DNA from 2 places in the Actinoplanes sp. NPDC019969 genome. Region 2 is predicted to be linked to the other one. Evidence: predicted binding sites of a transcription regulator. Region 2 holds the regulator's gene; the other holds the start of a gene.

Region 1 (3,408 bases), on a different contig from region 2:
CGAGCTGGCGCGGCACCAGGAAGTCGCGGGCGATGGCGACCTTGTCGTTCTCGGTGTAGCCGTCGATGGTGATCAGCTCCATCCGGTCGAACAGCGCCTGCGGAATCGTCTCCAGGACGTTCGCGGTGGCGATGAACAGCACGTCCGACAGGTCCAGGTCGAGGTCCAGGTAGTGGTCGCGGAACGTGTGGTTCTGCGCCGGGTCCAGCACCTCCAGCAGCGCCGCCGCCGGGTCGCCGCGGTAGTCGCTCCCGACCTTGTCCACCTCGTCCAGCAGCACCACCGGGTTCAGCGTGCCGGCCTCCTTGATCGCGCGGACGATCCGGCCGGGCAGCGCGCCCACGTAGGTGCGCCGGTGCCCGCGGATCTCCGCCTCGTCCCGGACGCCGCCGAGCGCGACCCGGACGAACTTGCGGCCCAGCGTGCGGGCCACCGACTCACCGAGCGACGTCTTGCCGACCCCGGGCGGGCCGGCGAGGAGGATCACCGCGCCGGAACCCCGGCCGCCGATCGTCTCCAGGCCACGCGACTCGCGCCGGGCCCGGACACCGAGGTATTCGACGATGCGCTCCTTGACCTCGTCGAGACCGTGGTGGTCGGCGTCGAGCACCGCCCGCGCGGCTTCGAGGTCGGTGTTGTCCGTGGTCCGCTCGTTCCACGGCAGGTCCAGGACGGTGTCGAGCCAGGTCCGGATCCAGGCGGCCTCCGGGTTCTGGTCGCCTGCCTTCTCCAGCTTGCCGGCCTCCCGCAGCGCCGCCTCACGGACCGCCTCCGGCAGGTCGGCGGCCTCGATCCGGGACCGGTAGTCGTCGGTGCCGTCCGGCTCGCCCTCGCCGAGCTCCTTGCGGATCGCCTTGAGCTGTTCCCGCAGCAGGTACTCGCGGTTGCGCTTCTCGACCGATTCGCGGACGTCCTTCTCGATCGTCTCGCTGACCTCGGACTCGGCCAGGAAATCGCGGGTCCACTCGATCAGCAGCCGCAGCCGGGCCTCGACGTCCGGGGTCTCCAGCAGCTCACGTTTGCGATCGTTGTTCAGGTACGGCGCCCAGCCGGCGGTGTCCGCCAGATCACTCGGGTCGTCGATGGCGCTGACCGAGTCGATGACCTGCCACGCCTCACGACGTTGCAGGACCGAGACGACCAGTTTCTTGTACGCGTCCGCGAGGTCGCGTACCTCCGGGTTCGCCGGGGTCGCCGGAACGGGTTCGGCCTCCACCCACAGGGCGGCACCGGGGCCGGTCACCCCACTGCCGATCCTGGCGCGCGGGCCGGTCCGCAGCACGGCGGCGGGAGAGCCGCCACGGATCTTGCCGACCTGTTCCAGGGTGGCGATCACGCCGTACGAGGCGTACCGGTCCTCCAGCCGCGGGGCGATCAGCAGCTCGGAGCCGGCCGACGTGCGGGCCGCGTCGACGGCGGCCTGCGCGGCCTCGTCGAGAACGACCGGAACGACCATGCCCGGAAGCAGGACGGTGTCATCGAGGAACAGCACGGGGAGTCGCTTGCTGGTCACGGTTACCTCCGGGAAGTTGAGTACGCACGACTCAACTCCACCGGTCTTCCGGATCTTCCGGCGTTCACTTTCAGCGAACACAGGCCCTAAGATCGACGGCCATGAGACGGTTCGCGGCCCTGTCCGCGCTGGTGATCACGATCATGCTGCTGCCCGCCTCACCGGCCGGCGCCGCACTGCCCGACATGCTGGCCCACGTCGGCGACGCCCGGCAGCTCGTCGTCGTCACCGGGCAGAGCTGGACGTCGACCCAGGCGACAGTGCGGGCGTACCAGAAAGGCTCCGACAACCGGTGGCGGGAAGTCCTCACCGCCATGCCCGCCCGCATCGGGTACGGCGGCTGGCGGTGGACACCGATCCGGCGCCAGGACACCGGGCAGACCCCGGCCGGGACGTTCACCCTCACCGAGGCGTTCGGGGTCCGCGCGAACCCGGGCGCCCGGCTGCCGTACCGCAAGGTCGACGGCAACGACCACTGGGCCGGCGACAACCAGGACGCGAAGACGTACAACCTGTTCCAGACGTGGGCGTCGCCGTACCGCACCTGGCGCACCTCCGAGGCGGAACGCCTCGCCGGCTACCCCACCCAGTACGCGCACGCCATCGTCATCGACTTCAACAAGCCGAAAGGCGTGCGGTACGACACCGTCCGCGGCCAGAACATCGCCGACCAGCCCGCCGACACCCGGCTCGGCTCAGCGATCTTCCTGCACGCCAGCGGCGCCGGGTCCACCGCCGGCTGCGTCTCCGTCGCCCTGCCCGATATGGTCCGCCTGCTGACCTGGCTCGACCCGGCCCACAAGCCCCGCATCGTGATGGCGCCCGCCGTCGCCCTCCGAGCCGCCTGACCCCTCTGCCCGGTACGGCAGGTCGCGTTCCCGCTGTAACGATGCGGCCATCGCCGTCCCGTTTCCCTCATGCGCGGCCATCGCATTCCCGCATTCCCCATGCGTGGCCGTCGTGTTTCCCAGCCTTCTACCCGGGGGCGTTCGTGTTCCCTGCCTTTACGTGCGGCCGTCGCGTTCCTGGGCCTGGCGCAGCGACTCGGCGTAGCCCACCCAGTCGGCAAGCCGCACCGGGAAACCGGCCGCCTTCAACACCTTCACCACGGCCGGATCGTCGTCGACGACCACGGCGATCGTCCCCTCGCCGGCGAGTGCGCGCAGCCGGCCGTGCTTGTACTCGCGGGCCGGCCGCCGATCGTCGTCGGGCCGCATCAGCAACCGGCCCGCCGGCAGCCCGTGCCGGGCGAACCACGTCTCCGTCACCTGCCGCAACCGTTCCGGGCGGCCGGTCAGCCAGACGACCCGGTGATCGGCCGCATACCTCAGCACCATCGCGACCCCTTCCTCCAGGGCCGGATCCCGGTCAGCGGCCGCGAAGAACGCCAGCCAGTTCTTCGGCCGCCGCGCGACATGCCGCAGCCGATGCCGCACATCAGCGACCACCCCATCCACGTCGAACACAGCGATCGGCTTCTCCGGCATGTGATCATTCTGCCCCGCCGCCCTCCGCCGCCGACCGCGACGTCGAGCCGTCCCGTCCCGGCCATCGCGCCCCCACACCCTCCCGCTAGAAAAGACCGCCGGCCGTCGTTGAGGCGGGTTTTGGTGGCGGGGTGGCCGGTGTGGTGTACGGCTGGCTTCGCCAGCCGTCGCTGACGCCGGTCTTGGCCGCGCGGTGGCCGGTCTGGCCGACGGCTGACGACGTCAGCCGTCGTTCAGGCCGGTCAAGCGCCACTCGAAAGCGGCGTCAGCGACGGCTCACGATCTGCCGCACGTCCGCACGTCCGCACGTCCGCACGTCCGCACGTCCGCACGGCGGCGCGCCCGCACGGCCGCACGGCCGCACGGCTGTGCGGCTGTGCGGCTGTGCGGTGGGGTTGGCTTGGACGT
Region 2 (3,408 bases):
CCGCAGGCCGCCGCGGGTGGCGCGCCGGGCGGTGCCCCGGGCGCCGCGCCGGGTGGCGCGACCGGCCCGGCCGCCGGTGGCGACGACGTGGTCGACGCCGAGATCGTGGAGGACGACAAGAAGTGAGTGCCAAGGACGACGAGAACGACGGTCCGGCGACCGAGCGGGAAGTCATCCAGGGCGAGATCGACGAGACGACCGAGGAGACTTCCGCCAAGGAGCCGGTGGAGAAGCCGGCCGGCGCGCACCGCGCCCCCGAGGAGGAGGACGAGACACCGGTGGCGGAGGAGGCCAAGCCCGGCCTCGGCGCTGAGCTGGAGGCAGTGCGGGGCGAGCTCGACGAGCGGACCCACGACCTCCAGCGGGTGACCGCGGAATATGCCAACTACCGCAAGCGGGTCGACCGCGACCGGGGTGCGGCAGCCGAGCAGACGACCGGCAAGGTCCTCACCGACCTGCTGCCGGTTCTGGACGACATCGATCGGGCCCGGGAGCACGGTGACCTGGTCGGCCCGTTCGCCTCGGTGGCGGAGCAGCTCACCGCGGTGACCGGCAAGCTGGGTCTGGTGCCGTTCGGCGAGAAGGGCGACCCCTTCGATCCGAACCGGCACGAGGCGGTCGCTCACCAGACGTCCGCGGATGTCACCGAGCCGACCTGTGTCGAGGTGATGCGCCGGGGATACACACTGGGCGAGCGGCTGCTGCGCCCGGCTCTGGTCGCGGTCGCCGATCCGGAGTGAAATCAGTGACTGTGTCCCGCTCGCCGGTTCGCCGGCGGGCGGGACGTCGCCGAGTCGAGGAGGTGGACTGACATGAGCTCGAAGGACTGGCTCGAGAAGGACTTCTACGCCGTTCTCGGCGTGAACAGGTCTGCCTCCCCCGACGAGATCAAGAAGGCGTACCGGAAGCTCGCCCGCGATCTCCATCCCGACCGCAACCCGGACAACAAGGAGGCGGAGGAGAAGTTCAAGGCCGCTTCCGAGGCGTACGACGTGCTCGCCGACGACAAGAAGCGCAAAGAGTACGACGAGATGCGCTCGCTGTTCGGCTCAGGCGCGTTCCGGCGCGGGGCCCGGGGCGGCGGTGGCGCCCAGTTCGACCCGTCGGACCTGTTCGGCGGTTTCTCCGGGGCGGCCGGCGGCGCCGGTGCGGACCGGCGGTTCGGCGGCACCGGTTTCTCCGACATCTTCAGCTCGATCTTCTCCGGCGGCCAGGGCGCGCCCGGCCCGGCCCGGCGCGGGCCGCAGCGTGGCCGCGACGTGGAGACCGAGGTCACCCTCGACTTCACCCAGGCGGTCCGGGGCACCACCCTGCCGCTGACGCTGCGCACACCGGGCGCCTGTGACAACTGCCGGGGCAGCGGGGCCAAGCCCGGCACCACCCCGCGCGCGTGCCCGAAATGCCACGGCAGCGGCCTGATCTCCAGCAACCAGGGTTCGTTCAGCTTCTCCGAGCCGTGCCGGGACTGTCAGGGCTCGGGCAGCATCGTCGACGAGAAGTGCGGCGAGTGCCGGGGCACCGGCGGGGTCACCAAGACCCGCACGATCAACGTCCGGTTCCCCGCGGGTGTCGCCGACGGGCAGCGGATCCGGCTCAGCGGCCGGGGCGAGCCCGGCGACCGCGGCGGTGTCGCCGGCGACCTGTACGTGCAGGTCAAGGTGCGGCCCGACGACCTCTTCGGCCGCAGCGGCGACGACCTGACCCTGGTCGTCCCGATCACCATCGTGGAGGCGGTGCTCGGCACCGACCTCAAGGTGCCGACCCTGGACGGCCCGGTCACGCTGCGGGTGCCGCCGGGTACCCCGAGCGGCCGGAAACTGCGGGCCCGGGGCAAGGGTGTGGTCCGCAAGGAGGGCCAGGCCGGCGACCTGATCGTCACGGTCGACGTGCAGATTCCGGCGGGCGTGTCCGGCGAGGCCCGGGACGCGCTGGAGAAGTTCGCGAAGCTCACCCCGCCGCCGGGGCGTGAGCGGCTCGAGGCCCGTCTGCGCCGGGCCGGTTGATCCCTCTCGGGAGGTGGCACATGTATGAAGAGATCAGCATCTCGATGGAACAGGCCTCCGACGCGAAGGTTTTGATCATCTCGGTGGCGGCCCGGCTGGCCGGGATGCACCCGCAGACCCTCCGGCAGTACGACAGGCTCGGCCTGGTGCAACCCGGCCGGGCCGGCGGTGGCGGCCGGCGGTACAGCGAACGGGACGTGGCGCTGCTGCGCGAGGTGCAGCGGCTCAGCCAGGAGGACGGTGTCAACCTGGCCGGGGTCAAGCGCATCATCGGCCTGGAGCAACTGGTCGGCGACCTGCAGGAACGGGTTGCCGAGCTGGAGCAGCAGCTGGATGCGGCGTACACGCGGATCGCCCAGATGGAGGCGATGAGCAACCCGTACTCGGGCCGCGATCTGGTTCGTCAGCAGACCCACTCGACGGCTCTGGTGGTGTGGCGCCCGCGCCGCTCCTCGGACAGATGACAGCGGCGGCCCCTCCCGGAGGAGAGGCCGCCGCTACAGCATGTAGTCACCGGCTGAACACGTTGCGTGTTCAGCGGCGGTTGAAAAGGCCCAGTCTGCGCGGGTAGCGCACCAGGCCGCCCTCCAGCCAGTCGTGGTGGTCGAAGAGCTCCGGCCGGGTCATCAGCACCCGGCAGTTGTGCGCCCAGATCTGCATCGGCTCGTCGCCGACCTCCTCCGCGCGCTCCACGAACTTCTTGAGCCGGCGCTTGCGCTGCCCGCTCGCGTTCTGCCGCACCCCGTCAGCGGCGTAGATGTACATGCAGTGCTGCGCGAACCGCCGGGCCGGGCACTGCCGGTCCATGGCGAGCTCGAACAGGGTCGGGCCGAGCACGTCGCCGGAGATCAGGAGATCCCAGTCCTTCGGCATGCTGCTCAGGGGAACGGACTCAGGGTTGTACGCCCAGGCCTGCAACTCGTCAGGCCGAGGATCGACCGGATTGCCGAAACCGAGGAATGTAGCTTCACGCACGCTCACGCCGCCGCCTCACTCAACCGTCAACATCAACGGTCGGCGTCACACGCTGACCATAGTGTCGAACGTCCCAATACTCAGAGTCGTCGCCGCGCAACGGTAGCGTGCGGAGTGTCGCTGCGGAAGTGTCAAGGCCTCACATTCAGATACTGGACAGTAACTTTAGGCGTTTTTAAAAGAGGCGCAGGTCACTCCGGGGATGGCAGCGGCTTTTGGGTGGCTCGTTGCGCCGCCATTCGCTTTCGGACGAGCTCCTTGAACCAGGCGTAGTCCGGCAGCCGGGCCAGCATCGGACCGGTCACCACGGTGATCAGCACGTAGGCGGTGGCCAGCGGCGCCAGCCGGGGGTCCACCCCGTAGACCACCGCGAGCCCGGCGATGACGATCGAGAACTCGCCGCGCGGCATCAGCGCGAGACCGGCCCGGA

The links. Region 2 encodes HspR, which represses chaperone genes until heat shock. Its sites were predicted from a motif close to TTGAGTNNNNNNNACTCAA; they were not measured.
Region 1: a site for HspR is predicted at 1,530-1,548, ahead of lon (endopeptidase La). Genes of this name have one in related genera too.

What each region holds. Positions count from the first base shown of each region.
Region 1 is NZ_JBVHFK010000013.1:339,636-343,043, forward strand. Features, by position in the region: gene lon (endopeptidase La) at 1-1,513, opposite strand, end outside; gene ACZ3II_RS34690 (L,D-transpeptidase family protein) at 1,615-2,361, shown strand; gene ACZ3II_RS34695 (phosphatase domain-containing protein) at 2,518-3,000, opposite strand.
Region 2 is NZ_JBVHFK010000001.1:1,317,357-1,320,764, forward strand. Features, by position in the region: gene dnaK (molecular chaperone DnaK) at 1-126, shown strand, start outside; gene grpE (nucleotide exchange factor GrpE) at 123-740, shown strand; gene dnaJ (molecular chaperone DnaJ) at 813-2,003, shown strand; gene ACZ3II_RS06255 (heat shock protein transcriptional repressor HspR) at 2,024-2,467, shown strand; gene ACZ3II_RS06260 (hypothetical protein) at 2,538-2,984, opposite strand; gene ACZ3II_RS06265 (cation:proton antiporter) at 3,170-3,408, opposite strand, start outside.